3 regions of the Lysinibacillus sp. 1 U-2021 genome follow, and region 1 is predicted to be linked to each of the others. Evidence: predicted binding sites of a transcription regulator. Region 1 holds the regulator's gene; each other region holds the start of a gene.
What was found. Region 1 encodes CtsR, which represses protease genes until heat stress. Its sites were predicted from a motif close to ATGGTCAATAAAGGTCAAACA; they were not measured.
Positions count from the first base shown of each region.

Region 2: the regulator CtsR is predicted to act here: its motif matches at 5,786-5,806, upstream of QH639_RS07700 (ATP-dependent Clp protease ATP-binding subunit).
Region 3: the regulator CtsR is predicted to act here: its motif matches at 3,448-3,468, upstream of clpP (ATP-dependent Clp endopeptidase proteolytic subunit ClpP).

Region 1 is NZ_CP123966.1:3,322,467-3,330,266, reverse strand. It holds gene QH639_RS17175 (PIN/TRAM domain-containing protein) at 1-732, opposite strand, end outside; gene radA (DNA repair protein RadA) at 1,015-2,391, opposite strand; gene QH639_RS17165 (ATP-dependent Clp protease ATP-binding subunit) at 2,483-4,927, opposite strand; gene mcsB (protein-arginine kinase McsB) at 4,917-6,026, opposite strand; gene QH639_RS17155 (UvrB/UvrC motif-containing protein) at 6,023-6,565, opposite strand; gene QH639_RS17150 (CtsR family transcriptional regulator) at 6,579-7,049, opposite strand; gene QH639_RS17145 (DUF4870 domain-containing protein) at 7,317-7,622, opposite strand; gene QH639_RS17140 (class I SAM-dependent methyltransferase) at 7,748-7,800, shown strand, end outside.
Region 2 is NZ_CP123966.1:1,484,190-1,491,989, forward strand. It holds gene QH639_RS07665 (YisL family protein) at 1-97, shown strand, start outside; gene QH639_RS07670 (alpha-amylase family glycosyl hydrolase) at 281-1,747, shown strand; gene QH639_RS07675 (DegV family protein) at 1,798-2,655, opposite strand; gene QH639_RS07680 (Cof-type HAD-IIB family hydrolase) at 2,798-3,607, opposite strand; gene QH639_RS07685 (prolyl oligopeptidase family serine peptidase) at 3,729-4,493, shown strand; gene QH639_RS07690 (metal-sulfur cluster assembly factor) at 4,547-4,855, shown strand; gene QH639_RS07695 (Crp/Fnr family transcriptional regulator) at 4,916-5,602, opposite strand; gene QH639_RS07700 (ATP-dependent Clp protease ATP-binding subunit) at 5,871-7,800, shown strand, end outside.
Region 3 is NZ_CP123966.1:716,781-724,580, reverse strand. It holds gene QH639_RS03850 (spore coat protein) at 1-271, shown strand, start outside; gene QH639_RS03845 (amino acid ABC transporter ATP-binding protein) at 359-1,081, opposite strand; gene QH639_RS03840 (amino acid ABC transporter permease) at 1,078-1,788, opposite strand; gene QH639_RS03835 (basic amino acid ABC transporter substrate-binding protein) at 1,875-2,672, opposite strand; tRNA gene QH639_RS03830 (tRNA-Arg) at 3,171-3,245, opposite strand; gene clpP (ATP-dependent Clp endopeptidase proteolytic subunit ClpP) at 3,555-4,145, shown strand; gene QH639_RS03820 (HPr family phosphocarrier protein) at 4,200-4,457, opposite strand; gene whiA (DNA-binding protein WhiA) at 4,570-5,517, opposite strand; gene QH639_RS03810 (gluconeogenesis factor YvcK family protein) at 5,584-6,579, opposite strand; gene rapZ (RNase adapter RapZ) at 6,584-7,477, opposite strand; gene QH639_RS03800 (NUDIX hydrolase) at 7,487-7,800, opposite strand, start outside.

The sequences.
Region 1 (7,800 bases):
TTGTACATCTTCAAAATCCTCGTCCGTAATTTCAACTTTTGTCTTACGCTCATCTTGTAATTTTTTTAAAATATCTAAACCACGCCGACCTCTTGTGCGCTTTAAGGTATCGGAAGAATCAGCTATATGCTGAAGCTCTGTGAGCACAAATTGAGGTACAACTAATATACCCTCAATGAAGCCTGTTTCAGAAATATCAGCAATTCGACCATCGATAATTACACTTGTATCTAGCAGTTTGTAGCTTCCACGAACCTCCTGAGCTTCAGCACCTTCAGCAGCTTTTTTCTTCGTATTGGTACTACGTAATGTAAAAAGCTGTATGAGCTCATCTCTTTTTCTAAAACCTAGACGGAACCCTAAATAGCCTAATACAAATGACAGGATAATAGGGAGGACTTCCGTAATAACAGGGAATTTTACACTATCAATAGCAAAGCCTAAAAAGTAAGCGACAATCAACCCAATTATTAAACCAAACGTTCCAAATAATAAATCTCCGATAGGAACCTTAAACAGAACTTCTTCCATCCAGCTAATGAGCCTTACAAAGTAATCGGAAAATGCAAAAGATAGTGTAAACAGTAAAAGTGCGCCTAGAGCTACTGATACATAAGGATTATCTAGCCAAGGATTAGATGATAAATGAAGCAATTCGTATAATGGCGGTAAGAAAACAAGGCCCAATGCTCCTCCAATCAGTAAAAACGCAATTTGAACAAATTTTTTCACAAGCTGTCACCTCCTAATTGTTAGTTAAGATTATACATAGTTTACGGTAGAAAATCTTTCATGAGCTCAGTCAAAATCTCATTATTTTTGATGTTGTGAAACAAGGATAAGATAGTTATACAAAATTTTACAAACTTCTATTTTGTTCGTACTAGATGAAATCCTTTATTCATTCATCAGCTATTATTTAGGACGTTTATTCTTTTATATGAGTTTCCGATATTAGCATTAAAAATGAAGGAAAATGCATGTCAGAATAATATCCAACATGCACAACCTCCTTTATAACTCTCTAAAGCATGCATTTAGTGCATCTTTAATCGTTTCTACACCAACAATTTCAATTCCCTGCGGAAATTCCCAACCACCAATATTCGAAGAAGGAATGAAAGCTCTTTTAAATCCAAGCTTCGCCGCTTCAATGACTCGCTGTTCTATACGTGATACCCGACGGACCTCACCTGTCAGTCCGACCTCACCAATAAAGCAATCCGTTGCACGCACTGCCTGATCCTTAAAACTAGATACAATGCTTGTCAACACCGCTAAATCTATTGCTGGCTCATCCAGCTTGACACCACCAGCAACTTTAATATATGCATCCTGAGCTTGTAGCATGAGACCCATACGCTTTTCTAGTACAGCCATTAGCAATTGTACTCGATTTTGATCGACACCTGTGGCCATACGTTTAGGATAGTTAAAGCTTGTAGGCGTAACTAAGGATTGAATTTCAACAAGAATTGGCCTTGTCCCCTCCATTGAGGCTACAATAGTTGACCCCGCCGCACCTTGTGACCGCTCCTGTAAAAATAACTCAGAAGGGTTTAGCACTTCCTTTAACCCACCTTGAAGCATTTCAAATATAGCAATTTCATTTGTAGATCCGAATCGGTTTTTTTGGCTTCTTAAAATACGATGATTATGATGTCTCTCCCCTTCAAAGTACAGTACAGTATCCACCATATGCTCTAAAATACGTGGCCCTGCAATTTGTCCCTCTTTTGTGACATGTCCTACTAGAAAAATAGCAATGCCTTTTGTTTTAGCGATTCGCATCAGCTCAGCTGTACATTCACGAACCTGTGAGACACTACCTGGGGCGCTTGTTACTTCTGGATGAAAGACGGTTTGTATGGAATCGACAATGACAAATTTAGGTTGTACTTCATCAATAGTTTGGTTTAAAAACTCTAGGTTTGTTTCGGAGTATATGTAAAGCTCTTGAGAAATCACTCCTAAACGCTCTGCTCGTAATTTCGTTTGACGAATAGATTCCTCTCCAGATATATAAAGTACGCGATGCCCTTTATTCGAGAGTAATGCGGAGACCTGTAATAGTAATGTTGATTTCCCTATTCCAGGATCGCCCCCAATTAATACTAGAGAACCAGGTACAATGCCACCGCCTAATACGCGATTGAGTTCGCCCATTTCTGTTGCTACACGCGATTCTTCAGTAGCTTCCACTTGGTTAATCGGGATTGCCTTTTGAGTAACTGTAGCAGAATGTTGAAAAGCTCCACGTGGACCTTTAGCAACCATTTCTACTTCTTCCACCATTTTATTCCATTCACCACACCCAGGGCATCTTCCCATCCATTTAGCAGATTCATAGCCACAGCCTGAACATACAAATTTCGTTTTTTTCTTTGCCAAATTGCTTTCACCTCGAATATTTGTTCTTATCCTTAATTGTACAGAAAAAAAGACAGCTTGGCACTTAAAGCCTTACTGTCTTTCCTTGAAATTATTTAGAGATGGATACTCCCTCTTTTTTCTTTACAACAAACTCATCGTTTACGTAATCAATGACAACCTGATTACCCTTTTCTACATTACCTTTTAGTAATTCTTCTGATAATCGATCCTCTACTTGTTTTTGTAATGCACGACGTAGTGGACGAGCACCATATTGAGGGTCATAGCCTTCTTCAGCAATTTTTTCAAGTGCTGCGTCAGTCAGCTCTAACGAAATGTCTTGCTCTTTCAAGCGTTTTGTTAAAGCATTGCCCATCATTGCAATGATTTCTTTTAAGTGCTCTTTTTCTAATGCGTGGAAGACAATCATTTCATCGATACGGTTTAAGAATTCTGGACGGAATGCTTTTTTCAATTCTTCTAACATCGTACCCTTCATGTCTTTATGTTTAGACTCTGCACCGCCTACATTAAAACCAAGGCTCTTTTGGTATTTTAATGCATCCGCACCAACGTTTGAAGTCATAATGACCACTGTATTGCGGAAGTCTACTACACGTCCCTTAGAGTCTGTTAAACGACCATCTTCAAGCACCTGCAATAGAATATTGAATACATCAGGGTGTGCCTTTTCAATTTCATCTAATAAAACGACTGAATATGGCTTACGGCGAACTTTCTCTGTCAGTTGGCCACCATCATCGAAGCCTACATAGCCTGGAGGTGAACCTACCAAACGAGAAGTCGAATGTTTCTCCATATACTCGGACATATCAACACGAATCATCGCATCCTCATCGCCAAACATTACTTCAGCAAGTGCTCTTGCAAGCTCTGTTTTACCAACGCCTGTAGGTCCTAAGAAGATAAATGAACCAATTGGTCGTTTTGGATCTTTTAAGCCTGCTCTTGCACGACGTATTGCACGAGAAATCGCTTCTACTGCTTCTCCTTGCCCTACTACACGTTTGTGTAACTCTTCTTCAAGCTGTAATAACTTCGAAGATTCTTCAGAAGCAATTTTAGCTACTGGGATTCCTGTCCACATTGAGACAACTGCTGCTACATCATCCACAGTCACTTTAGATTCGGCTTTACCTTGCTCTTCTTTCCAATTTTTTCGAGTAGCTTCAATTTCATCCTTCAGCTTTTGCTCTGTATCTCTTAGCGCTGCTGCCTTTTCAAATTCTTGACCTGATACGGCTGCATTTTTTTCAGAACGAACATTTTCAAGCTTATCCTCAAGCGCCTTTAAGTTTGGTGGTACTGCGAATGAGCGTAAGCGTACTTTAGAACCTGCTTCATCGATTAAGTCAATCGCTTTATCTGGTAAGAATCGATCAGAAATATATCTATCACTCATTTTTGCCGCTGCTTCAATCGCTTCATCTGTAATTTTCACACGGTGATGCGCTTCATAACGATCGCGTAAGCCTTGAATAATTAGAATAGCCTCTTCCACTGTCGGCTCATCCACTTGGATTGGTTGGAAACGACGCTCTAAGGCTGCATCCTTTTCAATGTACTTGCGGTACTCATCAAGTGTTGTGGCACCAATACATTGAAGCTCCCCACGTGCTAAAGATGGTTTTAAGATATTTGATGCATCAATCGCACCTTCAGCACCACCCGCACCAATTAATGTATGCAATTCGTCAATAAATAAAATGATGTTGCCTGCTTGGCGAATTTCATCCATCACTTTTTTCAAACGATCTTCAAATTCTCCACGATATTTTGTACCTGCCACAACTGTCCCCATATCTAGTGTCATTACACGTTTGTCACGAAGGATTTCTGGCACTTCGTTATTAATAATTTGCTGTGCCAATCCTTCAGCAATCGCTGTTTTACCAACACCTGGCTCACCAATCAATACAGGGTTATTTTTCGTACGACGCGATAAAACTTCAATAACTCGTGTAATTTCCTTGCTTCGACCAATAACAGGGTCTAATGTACCTTCACGTGCAATTTGGGTTAAATCACGTGCTAGGCTATCTAATGTAGGTGTATTGGCAGCTTGAGCTGCTTGTTGGCCAGATTGTGCATTATCATTATTACCTAATAGCAATAATACTTGCTGGCGAGCTTTATTTAAACCGACTCCCGCATTGTTTAAAACGCGAGCTGCCACGCCCTCACCCTCACGTATAAGCGCCAATAATAAATGCTCTGTGCCGATATAGGAGTGACCTAATTTACGTGACTCATCAACAGATAATTCAATTACCTTTTTAGCTCTTGGCGTATAATGAACGATTGGACCGACATCTTCTTTGCCCTTACCCACTAATTCTTCAATGCCAGCTTCAATCATTTGAGGACTAATATCAATGGCTTCTAACGCTTTCGCAGCAATACCGCCGCCTTCACGTATAAGCCCTAATAGAATATGCTCTGTACCGATAGATTCGTGCTTCCAACGAATAGCCTCTTCCTGAGCAAGCTGTAATACTTTTTGCGCGCGTTGTGTAAAACGATTAAACATCATATAAATCCTCTCCTTTTTCCCCATTTATAGGCTTATTCGCATGTTCTTGAGATAATGTCTCACGAAGCATCTCCGCTCGTACACGATCCCGTTCAGCAGGTGGTAATGCCTCACCTGCATAGTGCTGTAAAAAACCTGGTTGCATACTAACAACACATTCATTTAAAGTCGTTGCTTGTATACCATCAATCAATTGTAAATCTACTCCTAAACGAACATTAGATAGGCAAGTAGCAGCTTCCTCACTTGTTAAAATTCTTGCATGTGTAAGGGTGCCTAAAGCTCGATATACGCGATCTTCTAGCGCAAGCTCTGCCTTTTCCATTAATTTACCTCTTGCATGCCGCTCTTTTTGAATAATCTTTTCGGCGACACTTTGTATATCTGCTAAAATATCTTCCTCTGTCTTCCCAAGTGTAATTTGGTTAGACACTTGATAAACATTCCCTAAATTTTCGCTTCCTTCACCATATATACCTCTTACAGTCATTCCTAAGCGTGTCATGGCATTTATAATTTGATTCATTTGCCCAGTTAATGTAAGGGCGGGTAAATGCATCATGACGGATGCTCGTAGACCCGTACCAATATTCGTTGGACAGCTTGTTAAATAACCAAAAGTATCTCGAAAAGCATACGGTAATACTTTCTCTAGGATACGATCAATCTTATTTGCTTGTTCATAGGCACTTTGAAGTTGAAAACTTGCTGTCATACATTGAATGCGTAAATGATCCTCTTCATTCACCATAATGCTAACGGATTCGTCTTCAGAGAGTAGTATAGAGCCCACTTGCTCTTTTTTAGCCAGTTGCGGGCTAATCAAATGCTTTTCTACAAGAATTTGACGCTGTAAAGGGGTTAAATCCTTTATAGCAAAATAAGCATAATCATTTTGAAGAGTTGGGCTATCGCTGATTGCATGTGTAACGGCCTGTTCCACTTGCAGTGCCTCATTTTCTGAAAACGCTAATGGAAAACGATAGCCATCTAAATTTCGTGCAAGGCGGATCCGTGTACTAATGACGATATCTGAGTAATCATCTTTGATATGCATCCAAGTTGGTGTCGCACGCTCTAAAAACGATTCAATCATCATGTCACATCACCACCTTCAAATTGTAGATGCTTCTCTAGCTCTTTGACTTCATCACGTAGCTTCGCCGCTTCTTCAAACTGTTCTTCATCTACGGCGGATTTCATACGCTTGCGGATATCTTCTATTTGCTTTTTAATAACATACACATTACTGCGAGCACCAGGCATTTTTCCAATGTGTTGTGGACCTGCCTGAATACGATTAAAAAGCTTTGGCAAATGATCTCCAAATGTGTCATAACAGCTTGGGCACCCGAATTTTCCTTCTTTTAAAAATTGCTTATACGAAAATCCACATTGTGGGCATGTTTGCTGTTGTGGTTGTACCTGTTGTTTTTCCCCCACCTTTTGCCATGTAGGAGAGCCAAACCAGTTAGACAATAACTGTTGAATAGATACTGGCTCTTGTTTAAACTCTGCATGAAATGGATGGAATTGTGAGGCGCAGACGTCACAATAATGATGCTCTACTTTTTGCCCACTTTGAACTTGTGTTACTGTAACTGTCGCATTACGTTGTTTACAATGTTCGCATATCATTTCCATCACCTCACTATTTTTGTTGTTCGTATTTTATTGTTGTCAGCATTGCTCGCAATATTTTTGATCGAATGACATCTCTTAATGGGAGATGCAAGTCGATCGTGGAGCGATCAATTGCTGCTAACATTAATTTCGCTTCTCGCTTGGAAATTACCTGCTCATCAATGAGTCGATAAACCAAATCTTCTGCCATTGTTTGTGATGCCCCACCTTCAATTTGCCTGAGAACATCGTCGATTAAATCAATCTGTGAATTCGCGCGGACACGTAAAATTCGAATGTATCCACCACCACCACGTTTGCTCTCAACAAGGTAACCCCGCTCGGCAGTAAATCTTGTATTAATAACATAATTTATTTGTGATGGTACACATTGAAATTTATCAGCGATTTCACTACGTTTAATTTCAATATGCCCTTCTCCACCTAATTCAAGTACTTGCTTTAAGTAACCCTCTATGATGTCTGATATATTACGCATTTTAGGAATACACCTCGCTTGCTTCACTGACTTTGACTATCTTTGACTTTCTTTGAGTATATTATACAAAACGCTTGAAAAAAATTGCAATGATTTCGCCCATAGAAAAGTGGAAAGTCTTGAAAAAGGCTTTTTAAGAGCCGAAAAGAGCCCTTTTTCGATTATTTGTTTACGGTTTAATAATTTCCTTATACACCTAATGTACCCTTATTCGTCATAGAAAAAACGCAAGCATATGCAACTAGCATATACTTGCGTCTATGAAAATTATACCCAGCGACCAACAATTGGATAACGCCAAGGTTCATCAGACAATGCTTTTACGATACCGATGATCGGTACCACAAATACCATAATGCCGAAAATGATTAAAAATGGTAAGCCAATAAGGACAAAGCTTAAACCAACAGAGATAGCAATTAAAACACCCATGACAATTTGGAATAGCAGTGCTTGAATAGAAATTGCCTTTACTTCCTCATCCGAACTAATTAAAAAGAAAATAATGGGCACTAACCATGGCGCAAAAAATGCACTTGCGTGTATGATTACTTTAGACCATTTAGTCTCCATCTATATCAACCCTTTCTTTGAACTTTATTCTATGTTTTATGTACTACTATTTACGGAACTATACCCGCAATAGTTTCACATTAAGAAAGATTTTTTAAAATTTTTTTGAAAGGCTGTGAGGAGCGTTGGAATTTAACAACACATTAGCAAATGAATATGAAAAGGGTATTCGCCGTAC
Region 2 (7,800 bases), 1.8 Mb from region 1:
ACCAACAGCTATGTTTTGGATTTTATTTGCAGTATTCCTATTAATCACTTTGTTCCTAGGATTCAAACTGCCAATGGGTCAAGATTTCTTAGCATAATGATTTAAAAGTCGTGAAGTAGTTGCTTCACGGCTTTTATTTTGTAAACGAAAACGGAAGACGGAATTGACACCTTTTTGTCGTAATTTATTCGCTTTTACGCAAAATCTTTGGAAAAGATAGCGACGTGACAGAGTTATTTGGTAAAATGACGTTGATTGGTTTGAAAGAGAGGGAATAACAGTGAAATTTAAGAAGTGGATAAGTGCGACGGCTGCATCACTTTTATTAGCAACTTCATTCGTAAGTACTATACCAGTAGCACATGCGGATGAATCAGCGACTAGAACAATAGCAGAAGAAAGCATCTATGATTTACTCGTTGACCGTTTCTTTAATGGCTCGGGCACAAACGATTTTGATACAAATACGCAGGATCCTTCGAAATTTGCGGGGGGCGATTTTACAGGTTTACAGGATAAACTGAAATTTATCGGTGAGATGGGCTATACAATTGTTTCCATTGGGCCTATTTTTTCTACAGAGAAGTATGATGGATCAATGCCCACAAGTTATACTACAATTGAACGTCATTTTGGAACAACGGAAGAATTCCAAAGTATTGTAGAGGCCTACAAAGCTAAAAATATGTCCATTATGGTGGATTTTCCACTTACAAATGTGAGTCCAAATCATGAGTGGGCAAAGGATGCATCGAAAGCGGATTGGATTGCATCTACCAATGATGGACAAGTACAGTGGGATTTATCGAATAAGGATGTGCAAGAAGCACTTATTCAAGCAGTAACTGAATTTGTTTCTACATATGACATCGGTGGTATTCGTTTAACAAATATCGCAGGGGCTGATACAGCGTTTATCAATGCAGTAATAGCTGCATTAAAAGAGACAAAAACATCACTTTATGTGATAGCAAATGAAGAAAGCGATGCTGATTTTGATGCAACTTTCTCACCTGTAACGGCAGATATCTATCGTAATATATTTAAAAACGTGGATATGGATTCTTCAAAATTAATGGAACCTTTCACAGGAGAAAAACCGACACAAATTATGGTGGATTCACTTGAAACTCATCGTTTTACATTTGACTCTGCTAATGAAAATATGTTCCCACCTACCCGCTTAAAAATGGCGATGGGTGCTTTATTTATGCTACCAGGAATTCCTGTCGTACAATACGGGACAGAAATTGCTATGAATGGGGAAGCAAAACCAGATACACACCAGCTTTATAACTTTAAAACAGACGAAGAACTGATTGATTATATTAAAAATGTTCAATCTTTACGTAATCAATCAGCTACTTTACGTAATGGTGATTTTGAAGTCATTACAAATGAAAATGGCCTTCTTGTCTTTACACGTTCTTCTGACGAAGAAAAGTGGGTAATCATGGTTAATAATACTGGTAAAACACAACGCGTCGACTTAACACCTGAACAACTTGGTGAAGGGAAGATGCTGAACGGTATTTTACATGAGGAAAAAGTTCGCATAAATGAAAAAGAAGTCTATCCTGTTATTTTAGACCGAGAAATGGTTGAAATTTATCAAGTTCGCAATGATGAAGGCTTAAACACGCCTTATATGGTGGCTCTTGGCTTAGTATGGGTGATCTTTATTGGCTTTGTTGTCATCATCATTAAACGAGGGAAAGTTCGTCGTCAGGAGCAAGACGTCCACTAATAATAACACGACAAAAAAGCATGCCAGGAGACATCCTAGCATGCTTTTTATTAACCTTCAAAGCTTTTATTTGTGAAGAAAATCGCAATAGTGCCAGGTCCGACATGTGAGCCGATCGCGGAACCTATCATGGTAATTTGCACAGCTTGGGGTGAAAAACGCTCCTGTATAGAGGCTTTTGCTTCATTCGCAAAGGCAGCGTCGTCACTATGGCTAATACCTACAATTTTATTTGTAAAGCTGCCACCACGCTCCTGCATTAAATCTAACATACGATTAAGTGCTTTTTTTCGACCGCGCGACTTCTCAATCGGTACAAGTTTGCCATCTTCTACATTTAAAATAGGCTTAATGCTAAGAAGACCGCCTAAAAATGCACTTGCTTTTGATACACGACCACCTTTTGCAAGGTAATCTAAGTCTTCTACTGTAAATAAATGCTCAACCTGAGGTGCAAGGGTATTTATTTTAGAGGCCATATCTTCTAGAGATACTCCTATATTTCGCAGTCGAACAGCTTCTTCCACGACAAGGCCATGTCCTAGTGATGCGCATTTAGAGTCGATAATGACTAATTTTAAGGAAGGATACTGCTCAAGTACCTGATTGCGAATCATTTGAGCAGTACTATATGTGCCTGATAATTCTGATGAAAACGCGATATAAATACCTTCTTCATCATTTTTGGCTAACTCCTCAAAATGCTTCAAAAAGAGCTCAGGTGACACTTGTGATGTTTTTGGCTGAGCACCTTGGCGTATTGCATCATAGATCTCTTTGGAATCAATTGAAATCACATCTTCATATTCTTTGTTGTTCAATTGCACTCGTAAAGGGAGTAGCACGACATCATTTTCTTCATAGTAAGATTTTGGTAGATCACATCCACTATCCGTAAAAATCTTCATTCTCTTGTCCCCCTAATTTCAACTTACTTTTAAAGCTTTTTAACTTTCTTCAGTAGATACTCACTTTAGATAAATAGAAGGGGTACCACTGAATAAAGTTAAACTGGTAAAAATGGAATGTTAACTTGAACTTACTACTTAACTATGATAATTTCAAGCGTTCAATGAGTATTTTTGCAATTCCATCATCATTATTCGTTGTCGTAATTTCATTGGCAATGTTTTTAAGACTTGAAATACCGTTCCCCATCGCTACACCAAGTCCAGCATATTCAATCATTTCTAAATCATTGTCTTCATCACCAAATGCGATGATGCGCTCACGAGGAATACCTAAATCTTTTGCCACATGTGCAATACCCACAGCTTTATTTAAGCCGCGACGCACAATTTCAATAATATGAAGTGGCGCGCCCCATCGACGATGTTCAATGACTTCTGCGTGCACAGCCTGCAAATGATCACGTATAATAACTGAATTCGCTTCATTTGCCTGAATTAATAAACTTGTGGGATTATCCAGGAGGTGTGTGTATAAATCCCCAAGTGTAATTTTTGGATTACCCATATTAAAAATATTTAAAATACGATCGTCTTCTGTGTGGACATAAATATCATCTTTTACCTCAGCGATAATATTTTCGTATTCATAACTGTTAATAGAATCAACGACATCATGTACGACACTTAAATCAATTGGTGTGTGCATATGTTGCCAAGAGACATTTTTAGGATGATGCACATATGCGCCATTAAAATTAACAATGGGTGTAGTGAGCCCAAGTTCATGATAATAAAGATCGCTTGCACGGTATGGACGTCCCGTCGCAATCATCACTTGATGCCCTTGTTCCTTAGCCTGCAATAATGTTTTTTTCGTTTTTGCAGAAATTTGCTGTTGATCTGTTAATAAAGTTCCATCTAAGTCTAATACGATTAAATGCGGTTTCATAGCTCGTTGCCCCTTTCCTATAGTTTGAATAGTATCTCTTTGTCTTACATTCGTCAAAATTTTGTCACAGTGAAAAAAGTTTGCTAACATAAAGATGAGAGAATAGTTGGGAGTGACAATAATGTTTGTAGAAAAAGAAGTGTGGGGAAATATTCCTTTATTACATATACATACAGACAATATGAATGAAGAAACCCCGGTAGTCATTTTTTTACATGGCTTTATGAGTGCAAAAGAACATAACTTACACTATGCATACCAATTGGTGCATGAAGGGGTGCGTGTCCTATTGCCAGATGCAAAATTTCATGGTGAACGTAGCGAAGGCCTAACGGAAATGCAAATGAATTTAAATTTTTGGGACATTGTTTTAAATTCTATTCATGAAGTACAACAATTATATGATGAATTAAAGAATAAAAATTTATTAGCTAGTCATAAAATTGGCATAGGAGGCACTTCAATGGGTGGCATCGTGACATCAGGCTGTCTGAAACTTTATGATTGGATACAAACTGCTGCAATATGCATGGGTGCACCTGGTTTTATTAAACTGGGTGAATACCAATTGCAACAATTTTCTAAAAGTGGAGTTAATTGGCCAATGTCAGAGAAAGACGTTGAAAAAATTAATGAAGCCCTTGCTAAATATGATGTCAGTTTAACACCAGAAAAATTCGCGGGTCGCCCTGTGTTCTTTTGGCATGGAGAATTAGATAAAACAGTTCCGTTTCACGAAACGTATAAATTTTATGAAACATTACGGGAATACTATGAAGCAAACCCTGAATATTTAAAGTTTATGGTGAACAAAAGGGCTGGACATGCTGTACCGCGTGACGGTATGCTAGCAGCTACAGCATGGCTTGCACAGCATTTGGCATAACAGGATGCATCTGCTATGATAAGGTTAACACTATGATGGAAGGAGAAATACAAATGGATCAGGATATGAAAGATAGCATGTTAGGTGCTTTAGAAAACGTAATTGATCCTGAGCTTGGCATTGATATCGTCAACTTAGGTTTAGTATATGATGTGGAATTAGATGATGAAGGTGTTGCAACTGTTACGATGACACTAACTTCTATGGGCTGCCCACTTGGTCCAGTCATTGTGGATCAAGTGAATACAGCGTTAGGTGAACTTCCTGAAGTAAAAAGTACAAATGTTAATATTGTATGGAATCCACCGTGGTCGAAAGATAAAATGTCACGCTATGCCAAAATGGCATTGGGCGTACGTTAAAATGGCTTATTTAAAACCCTGCTTATTGAAAAATAAGCAGGGTTTTTGCTTGTAACGAAACTAATCGATACGGCATATTTGTAATGGACAATTTTCACAGGCAATTTCATTTTTTAAAAATTGTAAATCATGAATGGTAATAAATCCTTTATCAAAAGTGATAATCTCATGTTTTTTTAAATCATTCAGCATACGATTAATCATTTCCCGACTTGTCGCACACAAATTTGCAATTTCTGTATTTGTTAGCTGAAAATCAATAAAAATCGAGTCATTTTCTACAGGTTTACCATACGTATTGGACAGCCGAATGAGCGTTGAAAATAGAGCACCTTTTTTACCGTTTAACACTAAATCGCGCAAACGACTCTGATGCTTTAAGTTTTCTGTTTGTAGCCACTTCATGTATTCCACCATAACTGTCGGCTGCTCTTCTAATAAATGCTCCAAAGATTTACGACTCAAAACATACAACGTAGAGGGTTCTAAAACTTTGGCAGTCATCGAATTATAGACGAGATTACAAAATAACGAACCTTCTCCTATTATGCTGTCAGGGCCACAAATACGAATGGTTAATTCCTTACCCGTCTCGGATTCTTGGCTAATCGAAATAACTCCTGATTGGATGTAATAAATTTCTTTTGCCCGTTCACCCTCTAGAAAAATTTTATTTCCTTTATTCACTTTGATAAAAACACCGTGGTTTTGAAAAAGATCTTTAATTTTTTCAAACATATTATCCATTAAAACCATATCTCCAACACATCGCTTTCTTTTTGTAATAAATGGCGATTATTACAAAAGGATAGTGGATTTCGATACTAAAACATAGAAACATACCATTATTATAACGTAAACTTCCATAATAAGTGAAAAAATTTTAGGGCGATTTCTTTGCTAAGCATTGTCGAGTGATGTAAAATAAAGTTAGTCAAAAAAGGTCAAACTTTTTTCTAATGAATAAGAATGGGTATATAAATAATGAGAAATATGAAAAAAAGGAGTGCTAGCTATGCAATTTCAACAAACAGACAATAAAAAACCATTAGAACAATTTGGACGCAATTTAATTGAAGAAGTAAAAAACGGCAAGATGGATCCTGTTATCGGGCGTGATGAAGAAATTCGAAATGTAATTCGTATTCTAACACGTAAAACAAAAAATAATCCTGTATTAATCGGTGAACCAGGAGTTGGTAAAACGGCAATTGTGGAAGGTTTAGCACAGCGTATTGTTAAAGGTGATGTACCAGAAGGCTTGAAGGAATGTGTATTATATGAATTAGATATGAGTGCGTTAATCGCTGGTGCAAGTTATCGTGGACAATTTGAAGAACGCTTAAAAGGTGTGCTAAAAGAAGTAAAAGAATCAGAAGGACAAATCATTCTATTTATTGATGAAATTCATACGATCGTAGGCGCAGGAAAAACAGATGGCGCTATGGATGCAGGAAATATGCTAAAACCTATGCTAGCACGTGGTGAATTACACTGTATTGGTGCTACTACCTTAGACGAATATCGTATGTATATTGAAAAGGATCCTGCCTTAGAACGTCGATTCCAGCAAGTACTAGTGCGTGAGCCATCTATAGAGGATACGGTATCCATTTTACGTGGTTTAAAGGAACGCTTTGAATTACATCACGCAGTACGTATTCATGACAGAGCAATTGTTGCGGCAGCAGAGCTATCCAATCGCTATATTACAGAACGATTTTTACCTGATAAGGCCATTGATTTAATTGATGAGGCTTGTGCAATGATTCGTACAGAAATTGATTCAATGCCACAGGAATTAGACGCAGTCACACGTCGTATTATGCAGCTTGAAATTGAGGAACAGGCATTGCGTAAGGAAAAGGACGAGGCAAGTAAAAAACGTCTGGAGCAATTACGCGAAGAATTAACAAAGTTAAAAGAGTCATCTAAGGGCATGCGACAACAATGGGAAGCAGAAAAAGAAAAACTACACGATATTCAGAAAAAACGTGAAACATTGGATAAATATCGTCGTGATCTAGATGAGGCAGAAAGTAAATATGATTTAAATAAAGCTGCTGAATTACGTCATGGTAAAATTCCAACACTTGAAAAAGATATTCAGGTACTTGAAAAGGAATTAGAGAACGGTGCAGAATCTCGTATTTTACGTGAAGAGGTAACAGCAGATGAAATCGCAGCAATTGTTTCACGTTGGACAGGAATCCCTGTAACAAAATTAGTAGAGGGTGAGCGTGAAAAATTATTACGTTTAAAGGATACATTACATGAACGTGTGGTTGGACAAGATACAGCAGTTCAATTAGTGACAGAAGCGGTATGGCGTGCACGTGCAGGTATCAAAGATCCACACCGACCTATTGGTAGCTTTTTATTTTTAGGTCCAACTGGTGTGGGTAAAACAGAACTTGCCAAGGCACTTGCTGCACAGTTATTTGATTCAGAAGATCACTTTATTCGGATTGATATGAGTGAATACATGGAGAAACATAGTGTGTCTCGACTTGTTGGGGCTCCTCCAGGCTATGTGGGCTATGAGGAAGGTGGACAACTAACGGAAGCAGTTCGCCGAAATCCTTATTCTGTGGTGCTACTAGACGAGATTGAAAAAGCTCATCCTGATGTGGCGAACATTTTATTGCAAATTTTAGATGATGGGCGCATTACAGATAGTCAGGGACGAATGGTGAATTTTACAAATACAGTAGTCATTTTAACTTCGAATATCGGATCGAGTTATTTAATGGAGGCAAAGGAAAATGATGCGGCTGTGGAGGACTTAGTCATGTCAGCCCTACGACAACATTTTAAACCTGAGCTATTAAACAGAATGGATGATATCATCTTCTTCCATGCATTATCTACTAAACATTTTACTGCGATTGCCTGGAAGTATGTGGAGCAATTGATTAAACGTGTCGCAGAGCAAGAAATTACTT
Region 3 (7,800 bases), 2.4 Mb from region 1:
CGCTAATGAAATTAATGATGAGGCTATTTCTGGATTTTTACTTGGAGCTCAAAAAGGAGCAGCAAAATGTATGACAACTGCTGCGTTGGAAACAACAAACCCTGTAGTTCGTCGCGTTGTTGCGGATAGTATTCCTAACTGTATTGAAATGGGATACGAATTATCTATTTATCAAAATAAACACGGCTATTATCAGGTGCCTCAGTATTCCCAACAGGATATGCAAACGATGCTGAATGCATTCGACACAACATCTAATCCCCTTCATTAAATAAGAACAGTGCATGGTGAATATTCACCATGCACTGCAGTTTTTAACATAAAAAAGCGAACGAGCATATCGTTCGCTTTTTCAGCTTTATAATACTTTTCCTAAAAACGCTTTCGTACGGTCACTTTGTGGATTGCCGAATAGTTCCTCTGGAGACCCTTCTTCTACAATATAGCCCCCATCCATGAAGACTACTCGATCGCCTACTTCACGAGCAAAGCCCATTTCATGTGTCACAACAACCATTGTCATCCCTTCAGCTGCTAGATTTTTCATAACATCTAGTACCTCTTTTACCATTTCAGGGTCAAGTGCTGAAGTTGGCTCGTCAAATAAAATAGCTTTTGGCTTCATTGCTAAGGCACGAGCAATCGCCACACGCTGTTGCTGACCACCTGATAGCTGCTCAGGATAATTATAGGCCTTGCTGTCGAGTCCAACCTTGTTTAATAGCTCATGTCCTAGAGCTTCTGCGTCTGTACGATTCATTTTACGAATTTGCATAGGTGCCATCGTGACATTATCGATAACAGTCATATGCGGGAATAAGTTAAATTGTTGGAACACCATACCCACTTCAGCGCGAATTTCATTGATATTCGTTTTAGGATCATTAATTTTTACATTTTCAATATAAATAGCACCATCCGTTACTTCTTCTAACATATTGATACAACGGAGAAATGTACTTTTTCCTGAACCAGACGGCCCAATAACACAGACAACTTGTTTTTCTTGAATTTCATAATCGATTCCTTTTAATACTTCAAGCTTGCCAAAGTATTTGTGTAGGTTTTCAATTTTTATCATCTTGCTTCCCGCCCTTCTACCTTAGCTTTACGAGGGACATAACTATTGCTAAATCGTTTCTCGATAAATGCTACAATCTTCGTTACACCATATGTCAAAACTAAATATAATAATGCTGCAACGATATACGGTTCCCAGAAGCGGAAGCTCGCACCAGCTACGACCTTACTAGCGTATAAAATATCTGGTGCTGCAATTACAGTTACAAGTGAAGAATCTTTTAATAATGCAATAAATTCATTCCCCAATGGTGGAATCATACGTCTAAATGCTTGCGGCAAAATGACCTTACGCATCGCTTGGTTATGCGTTAATCCAAGAGAGCGAGCAGCCTCCATTTGCCCTTTTGCAATACTTTGAATCCCTGCACGGAAAATTTCAGCATTATAAGCAGCACAGTTTAAAATAAGTGCTGTAATCCCCGATACCATATAACCTAAAGAATGACCAAAAATTGTCGGAATAACTGCTAAGTGAATTAACAAGATTTGTACAAGCATTGGTGTTCCACGGAATAAATCGATATATAGTTTAGATGGCCAATAAATCCATTTTTTACTCGATAATTTTCCAAGGCCTAAAAATAGCCCTAATAGAATACCGCCAAAATAACCACTAAGTGTCAAAATAAGTGTTACGCCAATACCTCGTATAAACATATCTCGGTAGTTCCAGACAATGTCCCAGCGTAAGTCAAAGATGTCCATCCGAAAACCCCATTCCCCTTTAAATTACGATTAATAAATGAGCCGTTAGCACAATCACTATGTTAATAGCATCATTTCATTCATTTTTATTCAAAATCAATGCCTGTAATTTCTTTTAATTTACCGTTTTCTTTAATCTTTTTAAGACCTTCGTTTAATTTATCTAGCAATTCTTTATTCCCTTTTTGAACCATGAAGCCATAGTATTCTTTTTCGAATGCATCATCTTCAATTACTTTTAGTTTTTGATCTGGGTGAGCTTTGATATATTCATAAACTACTGCGTTATCTCCGATAGCTGCATCAACATTCCCATTTAACATTTCTTGAATAGCGATTGGCTGACTTTCAAAAGCCATAATATTTGTACTTGCTTCCCCTTGTAGCTTTTTCGCCGCCATATGACCAGTAGCATTGATTTGTACAGATACTTTTTTATCTTTTAATTCATCAAGAGATTTAATCTTTGAATCTTCTTTCACAACAATTAATAACTGAGACTCATAATACGGTTCTGTAAAATCAAATGATTCTTTACGCTCTTCCGTAATTGTGATTCCAGAAGCACCGATATCTGTTTCACCGTTTTTAATTGTTTGGAACACTGGCTCCCATCCAATATTATTCCACTCAACCTCAAAGTCCATCTCATCTGCAATAGCTTGTAGAATATCGACATCAATCCCCACAATTTTCCCTGAATCGTCAACAGATTCAAATGGTGCAAAAGTGGCCTCAGTACCTACTTTATAAACTTTTTTGCCATCTCCACCATCTTCTGAAGAAGAGCTACCTGAAGATGCATTATCTTTTGTACCACATCCTGCAAGTGCTAATGTTAATGCTGCAATTATCATCAATAACATCCAACCTGTTTTTTTCATTGTATTTCCCCCTAGTTCGATAATTTTCCGAATTACGTATTATTTTTCGCAATTCGGAAATGTTAGACTATTAGGTCAATTATATTAACATTATAGTATTTAGACAACAACTTTTCGCATAAAATAAAATATTTTTTCATATAAATTTATAAGAAATTCATATAATTTGAGAAAACATGTATAAATAACAAGAAAATTAACCTAAAACTAATATATATACAATATGAACCATGCCAAATTTCGATAAATTTAGGCAAAAAAAAGAATCCCCTCAGATAGGATTCTTTTTTTTCGACTATTACTAGTCTCACGTACAGTATGTTCACTAAAAAATAATTTGGAGTTGTTGCTTTTTTGAAGGTTTGAAAGGAATAAATAGGGGAATAATGCCAACTAGGACAGTATTCCCTTTATTCTTCCTCTCGATCTCCAGTAAGCAGGCTGCTAAACTACTTATTAGGAGATGAGCTATAACAGTATATCAATTAATCAGTAAAATGGCGCCCTCGGAGGGAATCGAACCCCCAGTGCAAGAACCGGAATCTTACGTGTTATCCATTACACCACGAGGGCAAAAGACACAAAAAAAAAGTACTCACTCTAGGCTTACGAAAAGCATGATGTAGATAACCCTCATTTTTGAAGCATACCTGCAAAATAGTGTCCTGTACTTTAAACCTTATAACCTTAATCATTATACAAGCCTATCCTATATAATTCAACCATAGAATGCAAAAACAATTTATTTTTTTTAATTTCACTTTAGCAGGGTTAATATTTGACCTTCCCTGACTATAATGTGTATGATAAGGATACAGCTGAAATACAAAGGAAATTTTTCAGCAAAGGTATTCGAATTTAGCTTTTTAAGGAGGATTTAACATGAATTTAATTCCTACAGTTATTGAACAAACTAGTCGTGGTGAGCGTGCATATGACATTTATTCACGTCTACTTAAAGACCGTATTATCCTTTTAGGAAGTGCTATTGATGACAATGTTGCTAACTCCATTGTCGCACAGCTTCTTTTCCTACAAGCAGAAGATCCAGATAAAGATATCTCTCTTTATATTAACTCACCTGGCGGATCCATTACGGCTGGTATGGCTATCTATGACACAATGCAAATCATTAAACCACAGGTACAAACAATTTGTATTGGTATGGCTGCATCAATGGGAGCTTTCCTACTTGCAGCTGGAGAACCTGGTAAACGTTTTGCCTTACCAAATGCTGAAGTCATGATTCACCAACCACTAGGTGGTGCACAAGGTCAAGCGACAGAAATTGAAATTGCTGCTAAACGTATTCTATTCTTACGTGAAAAATTAAATGGCATTTTATCTGAACGCACTGGTCAACCACTTGAAGTCATTGCAAGAGACACAGATCGTGATAACTTCATGACTGCTGAACGTGCAAAAGAATACGGTTTAATCGATCATATTATGCACCGTAGCGATAATAAATAAAAAATAGAAGGCATCACAGAATTACTCTGTGATGCCTTTTATATTTAATGAATGTTAATCTTCATTTTCAATAATTGTTGCCAATGCTGTAACCGCTTGCTCAGCATCGTTACCTTCACTGCTTAAAGTCACTTCGGTACCTTTAGCAACTGCTAAGCTCATAACACCCATAATGGATTTGGCATTTACTTTTTTCTCATCTTTTTCTAGAAAGATATCAGCACTAAAACGATTTGCTTCTTGCACAAATAGTGCTGCTTGTCTAGCTTGTAGTCCTAATTTTAATTTAACCTGGACTCTTCTCTCAATCATTCTCAAAACTCCCCTTCACTACCGTTCGTCTATTAGTTTTATCTTACCTTACTTACTGGCAAAAGAACAATAAGCGATTAGCATGACATTCATACCTGAAAAGTATGATAACTTAACCACCTATTTTTTCACCACGCCTTAATGCATCCGCAATCTCATCAATTTTTCTCAATCGATGGTTAACACCAGATTTACTAACCGTTCCACTAGATACCATTTCACCAAGCTCTTTTAATGTCACATCTTGGTATTCAACACGGAGACGTGCTATTTCACGAAGCTTCTCTGGTAGTTGATCAAGACCAATTGAATTTTCAATAAATCGAATATTCTCAACCTGCCGTAATGCTGCTCCAATGGTTTTATTTAAATTGGCAGTTTCACAGTTCACAATACGGTTGACACTATTACGCATATCTCGCAAAATCCGAACATCTTCAAATTTCATCATAGCCTGATGCGCTCCAACAATATTAAGGAAATCTGAAATTTTTTCCGCTTCCTTTAAGTAAGTTACAAAGCCTTTTTTACGTTCAATTGTTTTGGCATTGAGTTCAAATTCATTCATCAAATCCATTAATGCCTCACCATGTTCTTTATATAAAGAATAAACCTCTAAATGATAAGCCGATGTTTCTGGATTATTGACGGAACCTCCTGCTAAAAAGGCTCCTCTTAAATAAGCTCTTTTTTGGCCACTCTTTTGAATGAGCTTTCTTGAGATAGTATGGTTAAATTGAAAGTCGTCTGAGATGATTTCTAAATCAATTAATAGCTCACGCGCTCCTTCTCTAACACGGCATATATACACATTATTTTTTTTCAATCGCATTTTCTTACGAACAAGTAATTCAACATTGTACGGATACAATTTTTTCATAATCGTATATAGTCTTCTAGCAATTGCAGCGTTTTCGGTTTGCACGTCTAAGCTTAGTTGTTTATTTGCAAAGGATAATGAACCATTCATACGAATTAGGGCAGAAACTTCTGCTTTCATACAATGATTGTCCGCTTCTATTTGTGTCAATTCTTTTTTTGTTTCAGAAGCAAAAGACATATCACGCCCCCCCTTTCATTCATGATTTCTATGTATATGTTCATCTTACCATATACAATAAAGCCATTATGTTTCTATTATTGGTCCTCTTACTTTTTGATGGTAAATATCAGCATAATCTACCAGCCATTCTGCAACATTTGTAGCATTATGTCGAACCGTTCCATCTGGACGAATTGTAGCAATGTCTCGTTTGATAACTTCTAATCCCATACTTTCAAGCTTTGCTACGTCAAATGTTACTGGTTCCGCTCTTTCTTCTTTATACAGTTCTTTTACAGGGTTAGGGAGTTCTTCATCATTTACTAAAATGGAATCGATAAAATCATGGCCAACATGCTTATGTATAGCTGTTACATGATCGCCTGCTGTATAAGAAATGGTTTCACCCTTTTGTGTCATTAAATTACAAACATATATTTTTCTTCCCTTAGCCTTAACAACTGCTTCACCGATTTCCTTAACAAGCAAATTCGGAATAATACTTGTATATAAGCTTCCTGGTCCTATTAAAATATAGTCTGCACGAAGTATTGCACGAATAGCTTCTGGCAACGGTTGCACATTTTCAGGTACTAAAAAAACGCGATTAATGCGTTTTGTCGCTGTCGGAATTTTTGATTCTCCCTCGATAATTGAACCGTCCTCAAGCACAGCATGTAAGGTGATTTTTTTATTAGCAGCTGGAATAACTCGACCATGAACTTTTAAAACCTTTCCCATCTCACTGATAGCATGATTGAAATCACCGGTAATATCAGTAAGAGCTGTAAGCATTAAATTCCCTAAGGAGTGACCTCGTAAGTCTTCAGATGCCGAAAAACGGTATTGAAACATTTGCTCTACAAGGGGCTCAATATCTGATAATGCTGCAATCACATTGCGTACATCACCAGGCGGTGGGATATCGTAATCATCACGTAAACGACCTGAAGATCCACCATCATCTGCTACCGTTACAATAGCAGTAATATCAAATGGGTGATGCTTCAGCCCGCGAAGTAACGTGGAGAGCCCTGTGCCACCACCAATTACCACAAGCTTTGTTTGCTTTTTCCCCATTCACTCATTCCTTTCTACGATTAATATCACGATGCGTAATAACCGTATTTTCCTTGCCCGCAAAGTATGCACCAAAAAATTCTGCTAATGTCACGGAGCGATGCTGGCCCCCAGTACAACCAAAAGCAATAACAAGCTGTGATTTACCTTCTTGTCGATAGAGAGGAATCATAAAGTCTAATAAATCCGTCAGTTTTTGTATAAGGATCTGCGTATCTTCCAACGCTAACACATAAGAAGATACCTCTGTTTGTAGACCCGTTTTTGGACGTAGCTCCTCCACATAATACGGGTTTTTAAGAAAACGAACATCAAACACTAAGTCCGCATCAATCGGCATACCATGTTTAAAGCCAAAGGACATAATGTTAACGGTAAAAATAGTGTCTGCCTCACTTGCAAATTCTTTGACGATTTTTTCACGTAATTGCTTTGGTTTCATGTTAGATGTGTTATAAACAAAATTGGCACGACCCTTTACTTCAGATAAAAGTACTCGTTCCTGTTTAATTCCATCTAGAGGTAAACCATTCACTGCTAATGGATGTGCACGTCTTGTTTCTTTATAACGTCTGACTAATGTGGCATCATCTGCATCTAAAAATAAAATACGAGCAACAATATCGCCTTCTTTTAGTATATGGTCTAATGCGCCAATTAGAGCATCAAAAAAGTCACCTCCGCGCATATCCATTACTGCTGCAATTCGGGTACTGTTTTTACCAGAATCTCTTAATAAGGTTAAAAAAGTTGTAAGTAACGCAGGTGGTAAATTATCAATACAGTAATACCCTAAATCCTCAAAGCTTTGAATAGCTACTGTTTTCCCAGCCCCAGACATTCCTGTAATAATAACCAATTCATGTGTACTTTGTTGGCCTTCAACCACCACTGTCATGCAACTCCTTTATTGTTCTTTTGAAATTTGTATTTTCTGATGAAGTAATTCAAAATCTGTTGTATAGTCAAACGTGCCATACTGAATGCCTGATTGCGAAACAGCAAATTGTAAATTAGTTCGATCTCCTTCAGCCATTGGCAAATGTGCTAAATCCTCTACTGGGTGCCATGCAAGTTTGCCTTCTCTTGTTTCTTCGAACGGTACTCCATCTACATCCTTTGCAACAAATGTATAGAGCATCCATTCATCCACTACGTCATTGTTTTCTTTAATGATCATCGTATAAACACCCTTTAAATGAACATGTAAAGGTATGACGT